3 regions of the Nonomuraea sp. NPDC050153 genome follow, and region 2 is predicted to be linked to each of the others. Evidence: riboswitches for the same ligand, from Rfam matches in the RefSeq annotation. Region 2 holds a riboswitch; each other region holds the start of a gene.
The links. Region 2 has a riboswitch for cyclic di-AMP ahead of ACIBQ1_RS15915 (glycoside hydrolase family 25 protein). Riboswitches for the same ligand answer to the same signal wherever they lie in the genome.

Region 1 (5,353 bases), on a different contig from region 2:
ACTGTGCCCGCAGGTCGTACGAGGGGAACACCGGGACCGCCTCCGCCGCAGGTGCGAGCCTGGCCACGCAGCGCGTCGCCCCCTCACTCCAGGTGGCGGTGAAAAACAGCGTCTCGCTCGACATTCCGTTCTCGGAGGGCCTGGACACTTCGGACACCGAAGCGCTCCCGCCCACCCGGCCGCGCAGCCAGCCGGCCAGGTTGTCACGCAGCTCGACCAGGTCGCGGGTGGAGGTGCGCATCTCTTCTGCCATGGTCGGCCTCCCGGGTGAACGCCTGTCCCGGCTCAGTCGTACATCCCCAACCAAGCGCTTGTCCAGACAGAGGTGGCCGTTACGGTCAGGTACGCGGCAGCCGTACCCTTGTCTGAAAGGGCATGTCACGAAGGGACAAGTGGGATGAGTTCAGCGGGTGAAGGCCTGTCTCGCCCGCTTCCCGAGCAGGTGCGGCTCAACGTCGTCGATCTGGCGTCTCAGGTCCTCGGGACGATGCCCGCTGCCTCCATCCCGCCGCCCCTTCGGGGGATCGCCAAGTTCGACCCCCGCAAACGCGCCAAACTCGGCAGCGCGCCCATCGCGGCGCAGCTCGAGAACGACAAGAAGTTCCGCGAGCTGGTGGCCGAATCGGTGGAGGCCGGCTGGCCCGAATTGGTGGCGTCCCTGGCCGAAGGAAATATCCCCCCCGCCGCCGACCCCGTGCTCGTCGCCGCGGCGGCCTATCTGACCCGTCCGCCCGGCTGGGCGGAGATGATCGAGGTCGCCCGTACGGATCTGGAGCAGTCCGCGGTGGCCGCCGAGGGGTCGGAGCGCGAGGAGGCGGTCACCCGGCTGCGCGAGCAGCTCGCCGCGCAGAAGACCGCCGCCAAGGAGGAGTCCGACCGGCTGCGCGAGCAGATCAGGGCGGCCCGCGCCGAGAACTCCGACCTGCGGCGCAAGCTCCACGACGCCCGCGAGCGGGCCAAGGGCGCGGTGCAGCGGGCCGAGGAGATGGAGCACGCGGCGGACGAGGCCAAGTCGGCCGCCTCGGCCGCGGGCACCGCGGGCGAGTCCGAGCTGCGGCGGCTGCGCGAGCGGCTGGCCGACGTGGAGAAGCAGCTGGAGGCCTCGCGCCGGGCCGCGCGCGAGGGCAGGAGCATCGAGGACGCCCGCATCAGGGTGCTGCTCGACGCGCTGCAGGACGCCTCGGCCGGGCTGCGCAGGGAGCTCGCGCTGCCCACGACGATCAGCCGGCCCGCCGATTCGGTCGCCGCGATCACCGGTGAGCGGCCCGGCGTGCGGGGGGTTCCCGCGCGGGCGCTGGCCGACGACGACCCGCAGCTCCTCGACCAGCTCCTGGCCCTGCCCCAGGTCCACCTGATCATCGACGGCTACAACGTGACCAAGACCGGCTACGGCACGCTCACCCTCGCCGACCAGCGCAACCGGCTCATGACCGGGCTCGGCGGGCTGGTGGCGCAGACCAGGGTCGAGGTGACGGTCGTGTTCGACGGGGCTGAGCTCAACTCCCCGGTGCAGGTGGTGGCGCCGCGCGGGGTGCGGGTGCTGTTCAGCCAGCCGGGGGAGATCGCCGACGACCTGATCCGCCAGCTCGTCCGCGCCGAGCCGCCCGGCCGGGCCATGGCCGTGGTGTCGTCGGACCGCGAGGTGGCCGAGTCCGTCAGGCGGATGGGAGCCAGACCCGTTCCGTCTGGTTTGCTGCTGCGCAGGCTGGGCCGGGCCTAGATTACGGGGACCCCTTGTGGGGACCGTTACGGGCGGATTTGTCGCATCACGATTGAGCAGATTAGGGGATGCCTCCCCTGCCACTTCTGTACTATTTCGCCCCAGATATCATCCCTGGGAGGCGACGCAGTGAGGTTTGGCAGGGTGCCGGTGGCCGCGGGTCTCGCGTTCGGGCTGGTCCTGTCCCCTGTGGGAGCCGCCGTCGCTGATCCCAAGCCCACCCTCGGACAGGCCAAGGCCAAGCTCGAAAAGCTCAACGACAAGGCCGACAAGGTCGTCGACCGCTTCAACACGGCCGCCGAGCGGTTGAAGGCCGCCAAGGCCACGTACACGAAGCTGAACGAGCGTTACAAGACCAAGCTGGCGACGGTCGCGGACCTGCGTTCCCAGGTGATCGGCATGGCCGTCGACAGCTACAAGCTCGGCACCGACGTGACCTCCCTGCCCGGCCTGATGAGCGCGGACCGCCCCGACGACTTCCTGATGGGCCTGGCGCTGGCCGGGCAGATGTCGCGGGAGCGGGCGGAGAAGCTGGCCGTGTTCGACCGCGAGAACCGCGGGCTGAAGGCCGAGCGCGACAAGGCGGAGGAGGCGCTGGAGGCGGCCGACAGGGAGCGGGACGGGGTGGAGAAGGAGCGCTCGGAGATCATGAAGCTGATCGCCGAGCAGAAGAAGCTCCTGAAGAAGCTGGGCGCCTACAACCCCGGCAACCCCAACAGCGTCGGCATCCAGTACACCGGCCCCGCGTCGGGCAACGCCGCCGCAGTCCTGCGCTTCGCCTTCGCCCAGGTGGGCAAGCCGTACGTGTTCGGCGGGACGGGGCCGGGCGGCTGGGACTGCTCGGGCCTGACCCAGGCGTCGTGGCGGGCCGCGGGCGTGTCGCTGCCGCGTACGACCTGGCAGCAGTGGGCCTGGGGCGCCGGTCGCAAGGTCTCACTGAACGCCCTCCAGCCGGGGGACCTCATCTTCAGTTCGAGCTTGGGTCACGTCAGTATCTACGCCGGTGACGGGAAAATCGTTCACGCGCCCCAGACAGGCGACGTGGTCAAGGTCGTCAAGCTCTCGTCGTACGGCGGCCGCCTGGTGGGCGCCATCCGCCCGTAGTCGGAGTGCCAGGATCCGCTCGTTCCGGCCACCGCCGGCCCCGTTTCAGGGCTTCTACGATGCTGGATCGTTGACGTCGTCAACTGAACCACGTTCGGTCCTGGCAGGCGGGCGGGAACGCTCCATGCGGGCGATGGGCCGCGCGGAAGCCACTAAAAGTGTGACAAACGCGACAATTGGGGCCTGACAAACGGGCGTGAAAACAAATGTGAGCAGTGTCACATTTAGGTAACGGAACCTGGTGTTCCAGCAGGGATTTTCATCCTTACTGACTCCACTATCTGATCTTTACAGCCGGTGTCCCGCTTTGCCGATCCTTGACCCTTCGGCGTAGCTTCTGGCGACGTCGCGGTGAACAAGCCATGTCCTCCGCGAACCCGCATCGGTCCCTCCCGATGTGAGACAGATAAAGATCCGCTGGTCAACCGCTCAAATGTCCCCATATCAACACATTGATCGGGCGGTTGGCCTGCCGAGTCCGTGCAGCCAGGAGGCACGGAGCCGGGGACCCAGCGATCCCAGTTCCCCAGGGATCAGGGGGTGAATCGGCGCGCAGATCGCGCCGTAGGGCGACTTCCAGGCCCGAATCCGTCAGCTAACCCGGTAGGCATTCGTGGAAGAGTCAAGGAGAAATCCTGTCTACCTCCCTGCATAACCCCCGTCTGTCCAGAATTGCCCTGAGTGGCGTAGCGCTCACGATGACCGTGACGGCCGGAGGTGCGATCCTCCATGCCCCAACGGCTCAGGCGGCCACGACCGAGTCGGCTTCGACGGCCAAGGCGGTCACGACCGCCCGGACCTCGAAGACGCTCTCGGCCTCCGCGCTGAGGGCGGCCAAGGTCGCTCGTCAGAAGGCGAAGGCCCGCAAGGCCGTCGCCGTGGCCAAGGACCAGGTCGGTGACCCGTACCGTTACGGAGCCACAGGTCCCGGTTCGTTCGACTGCTCCGGCCTCGTCCAGTACGCCTGGAAGAAGGCCGGGGTGAAGCTCCCGCGCGTGGCGAGCAGCCAGTTCGTGCGCACCAAGAGCAAGGTCTCGTGGCGGAACCTCCAGCCCGGTGACCTGATGTTCTTCAGGGGGCTCGGCCATGTGGGCATGTACGTCGGCAAGGGCAAGATGGTCCATTCGCCCAGGACAGGCGAACGGGTACGCATCGACAAGCTGGGTGGATGGCGGCGGGCGTCGTTCGTCGGCGCTGTCCGTCCCGGCATGTGAAGAAGCCCCGCCCGGATCCTCGTATTCGGGCGGGGCTCTCCCGTTTCCCGGGGCTGAGCTCCCTCCACCCGGCACGGCGCCACTCCGCCACACGCAGGCCCTTCAGAGCGAGGTCTGCCGCCCCGGCACGGCCCCCACCGCAACGACGCCCCACGGTCTGCGCGCCGCGGCGGCCCTACGTCCGCTCCCCGCGCCTCCGTTCCCCGCGCCTCCGCGGCCCTGTGGGCGCGGCTGGGGGCTCGTGGCTTGGAATTGCGCGCTGAGGGCGGTGGGAGGGCCTTGCGCTTGACCCTGCCCCTGCCTGGCGCCCCATGGGGGAGCGGGCTCACGGTGCGCGGCTCCTTGGGGGCGATCCCCGGTTCGGCGTCACTGGCGCGACGGGCCGGCTTGCGGGCGTTGGGCGGCTACGATCGAGCATCGTGTCAGGGCAGGTGAGTCGGCGGAGCGCGATCGTGTCCACCCTGCTCCTCGCCCTCGCCCCAGCCAGTGCCCCCACCCCCGATTCCCCCATCCTTCCCTCCGGAGTGCGTGGCCTGTGGGGGGATGGTGAGGTCGTGGTGCGCGGGGTGCGGTCCGTCGTCGTCGGGCAGCGCGCCCCGCGTGGCGAGCTCGATGAGATCGCGCGCCGGGCTGATCGGGCGGGGTGGCGGGTGTCGGCCGTACTCGGGGGGCCACTACGACCGCTCGTCGTCGTTCCGGCCTCCGCCTCCGAGGCGGCCGGGCTGGCAGGGGTGGGGCGGGTCGACGGGCTGGCGGCGGTGGCCGATCGCGGGCGCGTGATCATCGTCCCCGAGTATTTCGCCAGGCTGAACTCCACCGGCAAGGACGTCGTGCTCGCTCACGAGCTCACCCACGTCGTGGCCGGCACCGACCACCTGCCCCCATGGCTCTATGAGGGGTTCGCCGACTATGTCGGTTACCGCGACTCCGGGCTGCCCGTGCGGACCGCGGCCGCCGAGCTCGCCGCCGAGGTGCGGGCCGGGAGGCTGCCGGGGGAATTGCCGGGACCTGCGGCTTTCGCGGCTGACGGCCGGGACCCCGTCCGGCTCGCGCGGGCGTACCAGGAGGCTTGGCTGGCGTGTCGCTTCCTCGCTGACCGGTTCGGTGAGGGGACGCTTGTGAGGCTCTACCGTGAGGCCCGGGTGGACGGCGTGGATCGAGCACTCGCCGCGCTCGGACTCTCCGCGGCCACGCTGACGGAACGGTGGCGCGACTACGTGCGGGACCAGCTCGCGTGAGGGGGAGGCAGATGGGCGAACGGAGAGACGTGGACGACGCGTCGCAAGGGGCGTCGAAGGAGGGCGAGGAGGCCGAG
Region 2 (5,353 bases):
GAGCGTGACCTGGCTGCTCACGTTGAACGACTCGATCTCGTACGGGCCCGAGCCCGCCGAGGCCGAGTTCAGGTACTGCTCGGCCTTGTCCTGGGCGTCCGTGGTGGCGCCGTGCTCCTTGGCGACCTTGCTGTTGAGGATGCCGAGGGCCGGGTTGGGCAGGATGTACGGCAGCGCCGGGTTGGCCGCCTTCGACGTCAGCGTGATCGTCGAGTCGTCGGTCTTGGCCACCTCGACGCCGTCCAGCAGGAACGACGGCGTGCCCTTCATGTCCCGCACGCGCGTCAGCGAGAACACCACGTCGTCCGCCGTGATCGGGGACCCGTCCGCGAACGTGGCGCCCTTCTTCAGCTTGAGCGTCAGCGTCTTGCCGTCCTCGCTCAGCTCGTACGACTCCGCGAGCGCGGGCACCGGCTTGGTCACGTCCGCGCCGTCGAACGTCAGCAGCGTCTCGTAGACGGCCTTGCCGACGATCAGCCCCGTCGGCTCGTACGTGCGGCCCGGGTCGGCCGTCTTGAGGTCGAAGGACGTGTCGATGACGAGGGTCTTGCCTCCACCGCCGGACGCGGCGGGAGCCTGGGAGCCGCCGCTGCCGCAGGCGGCCAGGGCGAGTGCACCGGCGAGCAGCACAGCCGCCGTCTGCGAGCGGGTCGCCATGATGGTCCTCCAAGATTTGGACGTTCGGCAGGAAGATGTCGAGGATTGTGCGGCAGAACGTCCAGGCACCGTGCGGTCGGTAAGACGTATATAAAGGTCGATGAGGTAATGATGAGTGAAATTTCCAGAAATGGTGTCGGCGGCGGCGGTCAGCCTGGACGGATCGGCATCGGTCTCGAGCTCGACGACATCCACATGAAGATCCTCGAGGTCCTGCGCGAGAACGGCAGGATCTCGGTGGCCGCGCTGGCCGAGCGGGTGGGCATCTCCCGCGCGAACGCCTACACGCGCTTCGAGGCGCTGCGCGCGGACGGGGCGATCAAGCGCTTCACCGCCGAGATCGACCACGTGCGGACCGGGCTCGGCATCACCGCCCTGATCTTCGTGACCGTGCGCCAGCAGATGTGGAAGCAGTTCCGGGCCGAGCTGGCCCGGATGCCGGAGGTGGAGTACTGCGCGATCACCACCGGGCAGCACGACGCCATGATCCAGGTACGCGTGTCCGACGTGGCCGCCGTGCACACCATGGTGACCGATCGCTTGGCCAACATCCCGGCGGTCAAGGCCACGGAGACCGTGTTCATCCTGGACGAGGTGCTCAAGCGGCCGTACGTGCTGCCCAGCGACCGCGACCGTGATCGCGACCGGGCGCGCCCGGCGCGGCGGCCCGCCCAGGAGGGGGCGCAGGGCGGCGTGCCGCTCGGCAAGATGCGCTTCGTCGGCGCCGCCGAGGGCCGCGCCGCCCTCCGCAAGGACGACTGAGCGATCAGCCGATCTCCTGGCACACGCTCACGTGGAGCGTGTCGTCCCCGTCGAAGCTGAACTCCTCCACCAGGCGCAGCAGCCCGTCGTCGCCCGCCTCGATGCGGCTGCTGCTCTGCCCGCCCGCCTTCCCACCGGCCTTCAACGCGTGCGCATACGAGATCGAGACCTGGGCGCCGTCGCGCATGCCCACGAAACGCCCGTGGGTCACGGTGTCGCCGGAGTAGCTGCCCCACACCACCCCGTCAGCCTCCTGGTACAGGAACTCCGTAGGGCTGTCCTGGTCGACTGCGCTCGCCGTCGAGCTCACCATCACGAATTTGCGGCCGTTGAGATTCACGCCCGACATCGTGGCTCACATTTCGGAAATGTCAGCATCCGTCTGGACGGATCGCGGGGAGACCGCTCGATGATCGACAATCCGTCCAGTCCGGATCTCCATCACAGGCCACGCCACGACGAGCTCGTCGGTGAGCTCGCCGTGGCGTGGGGGTCCGGTCGTCCCGGCCGCGCGAGCGCGCGGCCGGGCACGTGGCCCGGCTGTCCGCGCCGCTCGCTCAGGCGCGGCGGCCCAGGTCGCGTAGCTGGTCGGTGGACAGCACGGAGACGTTCTGGTCGATGGGGACGTCGGTGTACTGGTGGATGGCCCAGGACTTCCAGTCGGCGGGCGGGGCGACCGCGCCCTTGGCCTTGCTGTAATGGGCGACCCACAGCGGGTACTCGGCCAGGCCCTTGCCGTACTTGTTGGCGAACTTCCAGCCGCTGTAGAACATCGGCGTCGTCCCGGTCTTCTTCTTCACGTACGACAGCCAGGTCTTGGCCCAGGAGTTCACCTCGGCGATGGACTTGCCGTCGGTGGTCTCCAGGTCGAGGACGAGGATGTCGCCGGCCGCGCCGGGCTGCGAGTTCAGCACGGACAGGAAGTAGTCCGCCTCCGCGATGGGGTCGTTGGCGGGGTGGCCGTAGTGGTAGGCCCCGCGCACGATGCCCTTCTTGCCCAGCTCGCGCCAGTGCCTGGCGAAGGAGGCGTCGCGGAAGTCGGTGCCCTCCGTGGCCTTGATGATGCCGAACTTGGCCTGGCTGGCGCTCCAGTCGTACAGAGGCTCGTAGTTGGAGATGTCCAGGCCGTAGATGAGAGACCCGGTCTTTTGCTGAGACGCGTTCACCGGCCCCTGCTCCGGGGATGCCGCCGCGAACGCCACGCCGGCGATGGCGGTGGTTCCGGCGAGGGTCGCACCGGCGACGGCGAGGCCGAGGCGATTGGTGAGGAGAGCGCGGGGGTTCTTGAGGATGTGGGCGATTGCGGCAAACCGAGGCTTGGACACGACGGCATTGACTCCTTGCTTCCATACCGCCTACCGGGTTAGCTGACGGGTTCGGGCTTGGAAGTGCCTTACGGGCGCAGCCTGGGCTGGCGTCCGATTCACCCCAGAAAGTGGGTCCCCGGCTCCGCGAGGCGCGGATTAGGCGGCCGAATGCTGTCCCGAAGAGCTTCTGGAGGACAGCGCACGGTCCGGTCAACGAAGCGGCAACGATGAGGCGAAGTGACCACATCTATGCCGTGATTAGGCAAAAGATAGGCATCTGTCCATAGGTAGTGCAAGCAGAACAAATCGGATTCGCGGGTATCGGTCGCCGGACGGCGGGGAAACGCCGTGCCTGTAAGGGTTTCGGGACTTGGTAAAACTTGCGGCCATCGCGTCCTGCCCGGCTCCCGAGAACGCCGGCCGCCGGCATGGATGGGGTCGACCGGCCGCATGATGCTGCTGTGACTCGCCGCAATTGCGCAGGTAATCGTGGCCCGAGGCGGCCGTGGTCGCCGTGATTCGCACGTTGCCGGCCGTTCGCCCTGGCACAGAAGGTCTTGCTGGAGGGAGGTTTGCGATGCTGGTTGTGTTCATGGCAAAAAACGCGGTGTGATCGCGCCGTCGCGGCCCTCCCCGCAGGTCGGACAGTCGGGCCGCCTCGGGATGGGGCGCGAGCGGATCTCCAGCGGCCAGAAGTCCACCTCGCTCCACCGCCCGCTCAGCGCCGGGGGCAACCCCGCCAGGACCCGGATCGCCTCCCAGGCGAGAATCGTGCCGACCAGCCCGCACAGCGCCCCGATGGCCCCCGCCTTCTCCCTCTTGCCGACCAGCGACTCCATCCGGTCGCGCCCGTGGTCGGCGAAGGTCTCGGTACGGACGCAGGTCCAGCAGGCGGTCCGTCCCGGCAGGACCGTCGTGCCGAGCACCCCGATGTGGTACGCGTACCCGGTGCCCAGGATGTGCGGCACGTCGGGCCAGCAGGCCTCGCTGACCCAGGTGGACGTGTCGTTGGGCGTGGGCAGGTCGATCGCGTTGATCACGATGCCCGCCCCGTCCACCAGGTCCGCGAGGTCGGCGGGGGAGGTGACGCGCCGGTCGAAGGTCTCGACCGTGACGAAGGGATTGGCGGCCCGCAGCCGGGCTCCGGCCGCCTCGACCTTGGGCGCTCCCACGTCGGCGACGGAGAAGAGGGTCTGCCGGGTCAGGTTCGACGGCTCGACGCGGTCGAAGTCGCACAGGCGGATGGTGCCGACGCCCGCGTTCGCCAGGGAGAGCGCGACCCAGCCGCCGAGCCCGCCGGCCCCGCACACCACCGCGGTCGAGCGGTCGACGCGCTCCTGCAACTGCACGCCGGTGGGGAGGTCGGTGAGGCCCTGGTCGCAGAAATCCTGGAGCAGCCTCAATTGGCGGTCGTAGAATTCGGCGCGCTCGTCCCCGAGCTTCGCGAACGATCCCTCAAGATGGCCGACCCGGCTCAGCAGCCGCTCTTCCGTGAGGATTTGCAGCACCTCGCCGAGCGGCTGCGAGTCACCGACGGACCGCTGGATCTCGGCATATGTGCGGGTGCCGTCCAGAAGCGTTATCACCTGTTTCACGAAAGCGTCGGCGGCGAATCTCTTCACGGTTCTGTCCGCCGTGCACAGGAAGAGCAGTTCGTCGCCTTCAGCCTGTACGATAACGCTTTCCCGCAGGCGGGGGCGCCAATCCGTCACGTGTTCCTCCGAGCGCGGGTGAGGCGAAAACGCCTCACCCGCGCCCACTGTCAGTTGCCGGCGGAATTCGAAGCGGTGACCGCGCCCACGCGCAGGCTCGTCTCCTCGAGCTTCACCATGACCGGACGTCTTCTCATGGCTGCACCCCTCGTCCGTGGATTCCACACTGTATTCTCTACATCGTAGAATTTTTTACAAGCAAAAGTCATCGAGTTCGCGAACCGCCTGGTCGAGATCGTCGGCGACGCCGCGTTCGAACAGCCGCATGTAAAGCTCGTCGGGGCCGCGGCCATATCTGCGTATCTGGCCGGCCCGTGCGCGCATGCGCACCTGCGCCTCGAGGACGATCTTCTCGGGGCGGCCGCGCCAGCCGTACGCGTCGAGGAAGAGGCGCAGCCGCTCCGGCCGGGCGGCGAGGTCGCCGAAGCCGTCGGCGACCGCCACGCGCCGGGCGTACAGCGGCACCCAGGCGATGGCCACCCAGGCCACGTCCGAGTCGGGTGTGACCGGTCCGGCGAAGTCCCAGTCGAAGAAGCCGGTCAGCCTGCCCTCGTGCCACGCGGCGTTGAACGGCCCGGCGTCGTTGTGCGCGATGATCGTTCCCGGTGTCCAGCATCCGCCGAGCCGCCAGCACGCCCCGGGAGCCGGCACGTAGTCGGCCACGGCCGCATGGTAGTCGCGCAGCCAGCGGGCTGTCTGGACCAGCGCGTCCTCGCTCCACGCCCACGCAGGCCACGGCGGCTCGCCGGCGATCTCGCCCACCAGGTAGGTGAGCATCTCCCGGCCCTCCGCGTCCACGCCCAGGGCGCGGGGGGCGCCGCCGAACCCCACGCGCTCCAGGTGCCGCAGAAGCTCGTGGACCGACGCCGACCACCGGCGCACCGGCCGCCGCACCGTGCCACCGACCCGCACCAC
Region 3 (5,353 bases), on a different contig from region 2:
ATGGCCAGTGCCTGGGCGATCATGCCGCCCATCGACGCCCCGACCACGTGGGCGGCGGGCCAGCCCAGCGCGTCCATGAGTCCGGCCGTGTCGTCGGCCAGGTCGTCCAGCAGATATGGCGAAGGCGCCCCCGCAGCGGGGACGCCCTTGTCGTGGAAGTGCGTGGACAGACCGGCGTCGCGGTTGTCGAACCGTACGACGTGATGTCCCTGGTCCGCCAGCAGCTCGCAGAGCCCTTCATCCCAGTGGATGAGCTGGGCACCGAGCCCCATGATGAGGAGCAGAGGGCGCCCGTCGTGCGAGCCGAAGCTCTCGTAGGCGATTTCGATGCCGTTCGCGGCCGCGCGGATGGTCACGAAGACCAGAATGACATTCTGGTCCGGGGTCCGTAAAGCTCAGCCCATGAGGAGGTTGCGGATGCGCTCACTGGCGAGCGCCACTCCGCCTCCCGCCACGGCCACGGCGCTGGCCACGACGGCGCCCGCGCCGGCGCTCCACTCTCCGGCCTCGCGCGCCGGAGGCACGGCCACGCCGCCCGCGGGGGGCTCGGCCGGATTGTCGTCGTGCTCGGACCAGGCGCGGGTCGAGAACGGCACCGGGTAGTTCTTCTTGCCGGGCCCGTCGCCCCACTTGGTGATGACGTAGTCGACCTTGATGTGCCCCTGGCCGCCGATGCCGTCGACGCCGAGCGTGTCGGTGTTGAACGTGCCGCCGGTCAGCTCCGCGAACGTCTTGCCGTCCAGGTCCAGCATGACCCCGTTGTTGGAGGGCACGCCCGGGCCGCGGTCGCCGACGAAGAAGGGTAGTTTCTTGCCGTCGTGGATCACGTAGCCCTCGGTCATGAGCGGCCAGCTCGGGCTGGCGGCCAGGCCTTTCTGCATGGGCTTGCCGCTGGCGGGCAGGCCGGTGTCCCCGGCGCGGCCCGAGGCGTCGTCCCAGAAGTACGAGGCCGTGGTCGAGCCCTTGAGCAGGACCTTCTCATCCGTGTTGGAGTCGGCGCGGGCCGCGGTGCAGGCGATCGTGAGAGCGCTGACGGCGGAGGCGGTGAGCAGAGCGAGGGTACGCAGGCCAAAACGTGCAGACATGAAAAGTAAAGTCCTTCGCGAGGGGGCAGGGAGGTTGCGCTCGCTTGAAAAAGGGCGTAGCAGGACAAAGCACCTGACGGGGGGAAAGCTACGCGGAGCGCGAAACAAGCCTGGAGAAGGGGCCGCTCAGAAGGCGGTCGTCATCACGCGGTTGGGGTGTTCTACGTGATCATTCATGTAATGCATATGTCCTCTCCATCTCGCCTACCGGGTTAGCTGACGGGTTCGGGCGTGGAGCTGCCCTACCGACGCAAAGTCGGATTCACCCCAGGGAGGTGGGTCCCCGGTTCCCGAGTGATCGGGATTCGGCGCCAGCCGGCTGGTCCCTTCTGGGTAAGGTCCACGCCACCGGCTGGTAAGTGGCCAACACTCTAACCACGTATTCCGGACAAACACAAACACTTCGTCATGAATCGGGCTAAAGATCTACCTGCCTTGACAATAGGAAAGGGGGCACGGCATTGCCGTACCCCCTGGAAATTCCCGGCCTCAGCCGCCGCTCTTGCGCCTGAACGATCTTTTACTCGCAGCCGGACCGTGCGCCCCGTGGATCTTCGATGGGTCGCCGCCCTTGCCACCGGCGCCCGAGTCCGCGTGCTGGTTACGCTTGCGCTCCAGCGCCTCGCGGAACTTGCGCTTCATCTCGTCCTCGGGAGTCTCGCCGACTTCCGGCTCCGGTGTATCCGCCATGAGGACCTCCATGGTGTTGGGGACTATCACAGCTTCGCACGGCGCCGCTTATGACGCGAAACTGGCCTCAACCCTCGCCTGCGGCGTGGCGAGCGCCTCCAGCCGCCTGCCCGGCATCACCACCAGCGCCACCAGGCCCTCAGGAGCGGCTGAGCCCGCCCGTTCAGGTAAAGGGGAACCACTCCGTTCCTGGTGTTGGGTTGGAACGGCCCAGGAAATAGACCCGGCATGCCCGCCACGACCGCCAAGCCCTCAGTCCTGTCATGAGTCTCCTCGGCCGCGACCTGGCGGTGGACCTCGGGGGCGCCCGCACGCGGATCTACGTCAGGGGCAAGGGCATCGTGCTCGACGAACCCTCCGCGGTGACGATCGACGCCCGTACCGGCAAGATCATCGGGTACGGCGCGGACGCCACGGGCGACGAGACATGCTGGCCGGTCAGCGGCGGCCTGCCGGCCGACGGCGACCTCGCCCGGCGGATGGTCAGGCACTTCCTGAGCAAGGTTCAGCGGCGTCCGCTCGCCAGGCCGCGCCTGGTCATGGCGCTGCCCGACGGGGCCACGCCGATCGAGCGGGCCGCGCTGCGCGACGTGGCGTACGAGGCGGAGGCCAGGCAGATCGTGCTGATCCCGCACTCGCTCGCCGCGGCGCTCGGCGCGGGCCTGCCGGTCGGTGACTACGTGGGAGGCATGGTCATCGACGTCGGGCGCGACTCCGCCAGGATCGCCGTGCTCTCCGGAGGGGAGGCCGTGGCCACGACGGCGGTCCCCAGCGGCGGCCGGGCCGTGAACCGGGCCATCGCCCGCCTGGTCGAACACGAGCACGGCCACACCCTCGACGAACACGAGGCGGAGACGGCCAAGCGCCACGCCGGCGGGAACTCGTCGCAGGAAGACGTGACCGTACGCACGCGGAACCCGGAAACCGGCCACGAGCACGCCGTACGGCTGCCCACGGAGCGGATCCGGGAGGCGGCGGCTCCGGCGATCGAGTCCATCGTGTGGGCGGCGATGGAGACCGTCGAACGCTGCCCCGCCGAACTGACCGCCGACCTCGGGGAGCGCGGCACGGTGCTGGTGGGGGGCGGCGCGCTGCTCGCGGGCCTCGCGCCGCGGCTGCGGGAGTCCCTGGGCATGCCGGTACGGCAGGCGGAACGGCCCCTGGAGTGCGTGGCCCTCGGCCTCGGCGCCTGCGCGAACGACCTGGGCCTGCTCGCCCGCCTCCGCGGCGGCCGCACCCGGCTCCGGTGATGTTTTCCGCCTTTTGCCGGTGACCCTGGGCGATCTCGGATATGGTCCGATCGTGCGCGCCTGCCGTCACGGCTTATCCGCGGCGCTCCTCTGCGTCGCGGCGATGACGGCCTGCACGGCGGCCTCCGAACTCCCCACCCTCGAAGACGCCGCCCGGCGACTCGACTCCGACGGCAGCGCCCTGCTCAGCGCCGCCGGCCTCCGCCTGTCGCCGGAGGCGCCGGTGGAGGACGATTCGTGCGTGCCCGGTCAGGTGCGGCGCTACTTCCGCGCCGAGAGCGACCTCGCCTCCGCCTCCACCGGGCTGCTCGCCCGGCTCCAGGCGATGGGGTACGACAGGGTGGTCGATGATCTGGATCTGCGGGATGGGGATCAGGATGTTTCGGTGTTGCGCAATCCTGAGACTCGGCTGACGTTCGAGCTGACCGTGCTGTCCGGCGACAGGCCCGGCGTGCGCGTCACCGGCAAGACAACCTGCTACACAACCGACTCACCACCGTAGGCGTGTCGTCGGCCGGAGGTGGGTGCCTGGCGTTGCCGCAACCGCATGGCCGCAGGCGCACCCCCTGGCCAGATGGGCCCGACGAGGGTCGGGCCCGGGTGTGGGAGGTCAAGGGGTGGACAGGGCCTCGGTCGGGGAGAGGCGGGAGGCGCGGATGGCCGGGTAGAGGCCGGCGGCGGCGCCGATGGCGAGGGTGGCGGCCAGGCCGCCACCGGTGGCCCAGGCCGGGACCACGGAGGGCCAGCCGCTGTACAGCGCGTACCCCATCGTGACCCCCGTCCCCAGGAGGATCCCCCCTCCCCCGCCCAGGCCCGACAACAGCAGCGACTCCGCGAGGAACTGGGTGCGGATCTGCCCCCGGGTGGCCCCGAGCGAGCGGCGGAGGCCGATTTCGGCGCGGCGTTCCAGCACCGAGATGACCATCGTGTTGGCCACCCCCACCCCGCCCACCAGCAGCGCCACGGCCCCCACCCCCAACAGGAGGTTGGCGAACGCCTGGCTGGTCGCCTGCTTGGCGGCCAGGGCGTCGGACGGGCGGGAGACGTCCACCTCGTTGGGCGCCTCCGGGTTGGCGGTGCCGGCCAGCACCTGGCGGACGGCCTCCAGCTTGGACTCCTCCGAGCGGGTGTAGAGCGTGGTCGGGTGCCCGTCGAAGCCCAGCCGGGACTCCGCCACCGGCCAGCCGACCAGGACGCCGCTGTCCAGTTCGGTGGCGAGCGCCACCGGGTTCATGACCCCGACGACCGCGAAGCGGACGCCGCCGATCACGACCTGCGTGTCGGGCCCGATCGAGCCGACGCCGAGCCGCTGGGCGGCGGAGGAGCCGAGCACGGCGGCCGGGTAGCGTTCGGTGGCGGCGTTGAGCCAGGTCCCGCCGCGCAGGGTCGCGCCGACGGTGGCGGGCAGGTCGAGGCGGGCCGCGTACGTGGTCATGCCGCCGGTCTGGGCCTCGGGGATCTGCTCCGACCGGTAGATCTTGGCGTCGCCGACGCGCCCGATCGACGAGGCCGCCTCGACGGGGCCGATCCGTTCGATCATCGCCTCCGCGTCCTTCGGCATCTGCGCGGCCTCGCCCATGAGCGTGGTGCCGGACGAGACCGTGAGCAGGTTGGTGCCGAGCGCGGAGAGCGTACGGTCCAGCTCGGCGCCCGACGAGGACGAGAGCCCGACCACGCTGACCATGGCCGCGATGCCGATGGCGATGCCGAGCGCCGACAGGAAGGCCCGCAACGGTCGCGTACGCAGGCCGACCGCCCCGACGCGCATCACGTCGCGGGGCCGCATCCTGGCCGGGGACAACTTCGGCCGGGCCACCTCCAAGACGGCCATCACACCACCTCCAGCGGGACCCGCGCGGTGTCGGAGATGATCCGGCCGTCGCGCATCCGCACCTGCCTGGGCAGGCTGGCGGCGATCTCCCGGTCGTGCGTGATGATCACGATGGTGGTGCCGGCCGCGTTCAGCTCGCGCAGCAGCTCCATCACCCCCGTACCCGACACCGAGTCCAGGGCCCCGGTCGGTTCGTCGGCCAGGAGCAGCGGCGGGTCGCCCGCCACCGCCCTGGCGATGGCCACGCGCTGCCGTTCGCCGCCGGACAGCTCGTGCGGCTCGTGGTCCATCCGGTGCCCGAGCCCGACCCGTTCGAGCGCCTCGGCCGCGCGGCGGCGCCGCTCCGACCGGCTCAGGCCGGTGTAGACGAGGCCGTCGGCCACGTTGTCCAGGGCCGGGACCTTCGCGGCGAGGTGGAACGACTGGAACACGAACCCGATCGTGGTGGCCCGCAGCGCCGACAGCTGGTTGTCGGACAGCTTGGAGACGTCGTACCC

Region 1: it holds a riboswitch for cyclic di-AMP, as region 2 does, so the genes downstream of both, ACIBQ1_RS00330 (C40 family peptidase) here and ACIBQ1_RS15915 (glycoside hydrolase family 25 protein) in region 2, are expected to answer to the same signal.
Region 3: it holds a riboswitch for cyclic di-AMP, as region 2 does, so the genes downstream of both, ACIBQ1_RS28380 (hypothetical protein) here and ACIBQ1_RS15915 (glycoside hydrolase family 25 protein) in region 2, are expected to answer to the same signal.

Annotation. Positions count from the first base shown of each region.
Region 1 covers NZ_JBITJQ010000001.1:60,212-65,564, forward strand. Annotated here, with positions in the region: gene ACIBQ1_RS00315 (phosphotransferase family protein) at 1-253, opposite strand, end outside; gene ACIBQ1_RS00320 (NYN domain-containing protein) at 398-1,720, shown strand; gene ACIBQ1_RS00325 (NlpC/P60 family protein) at 1,850-2,824, shown strand; cyclic di-AMP (ydaO/yuaA leader) riboswitch at 3,285-3,449, shown strand; gene ACIBQ1_RS00330 (C40 family peptidase) at 3,523-4,038, shown strand; gene ACIBQ1_RS00335 (hypothetical protein) at 4,491-5,276, shown strand; gene ACIBQ1_RS00340 (M48 family metallopeptidase) at 5,288-5,353, shown strand, end outside.
Region 2 covers NZ_JBITJQ010000005.1:214,582-219,934, reverse strand. Annotated here, with positions in the region: gene ACIBQ1_RS15930 (ABC transporter substrate-binding protein) at 1-657, opposite strand, end outside; gene ACIBQ1_RS15925 (Lrp/AsnC family transcriptional regulator) at 766-1,419, shown strand; gene ACIBQ1_RS15920 (hypothetical protein) at 1,424-1,759, opposite strand; gene ACIBQ1_RS15915 (glycoside hydrolase family 25 protein) at 1,977-2,744, opposite strand; cyclic di-AMP (ydaO/yuaA leader) riboswitch at 2,757-2,899, opposite strand; gene ACIBQ1_RS15910 (TOMM precursor leader peptide-binding protein) at 3,317-4,129, opposite strand; gene ACIBQ1_RS15905 (hypothetical protein) at 4,130-4,624, shown strand; gene ACIBQ1_RS15900 (phosphotransferase) at 4,631-5,353, opposite strand, start outside.
Region 3 covers NZ_JBITJQ010000012.1:117,540-122,892, forward strand. Annotated here, with positions in the region: gene ACIBQ1_RS28375 (alpha/beta fold hydrolase) at 1-356, opposite strand, end outside; gene ACIBQ1_RS28380 (hypothetical protein) at 396-1,085, opposite strand; cyclic di-AMP (ydaO/yuaA leader) riboswitch at 1,272-1,406, opposite strand; gene ACIBQ1_RS28385 (DUF5302 domain-containing protein) at 1,575-1,775, opposite strand; gene ACIBQ1_RS28390 (rod shape-determining protein) at 2,039-3,025, shown strand; gene ACIBQ1_RS28395 (hypothetical protein) at 3,078-3,527, shown strand; gene ACIBQ1_RS28400 (ABC transporter permease) at 3,636-4,856, opposite strand; gene ACIBQ1_RS28405 (ABC transporter ATP-binding protein) at 4,856-5,353, opposite strand, start outside.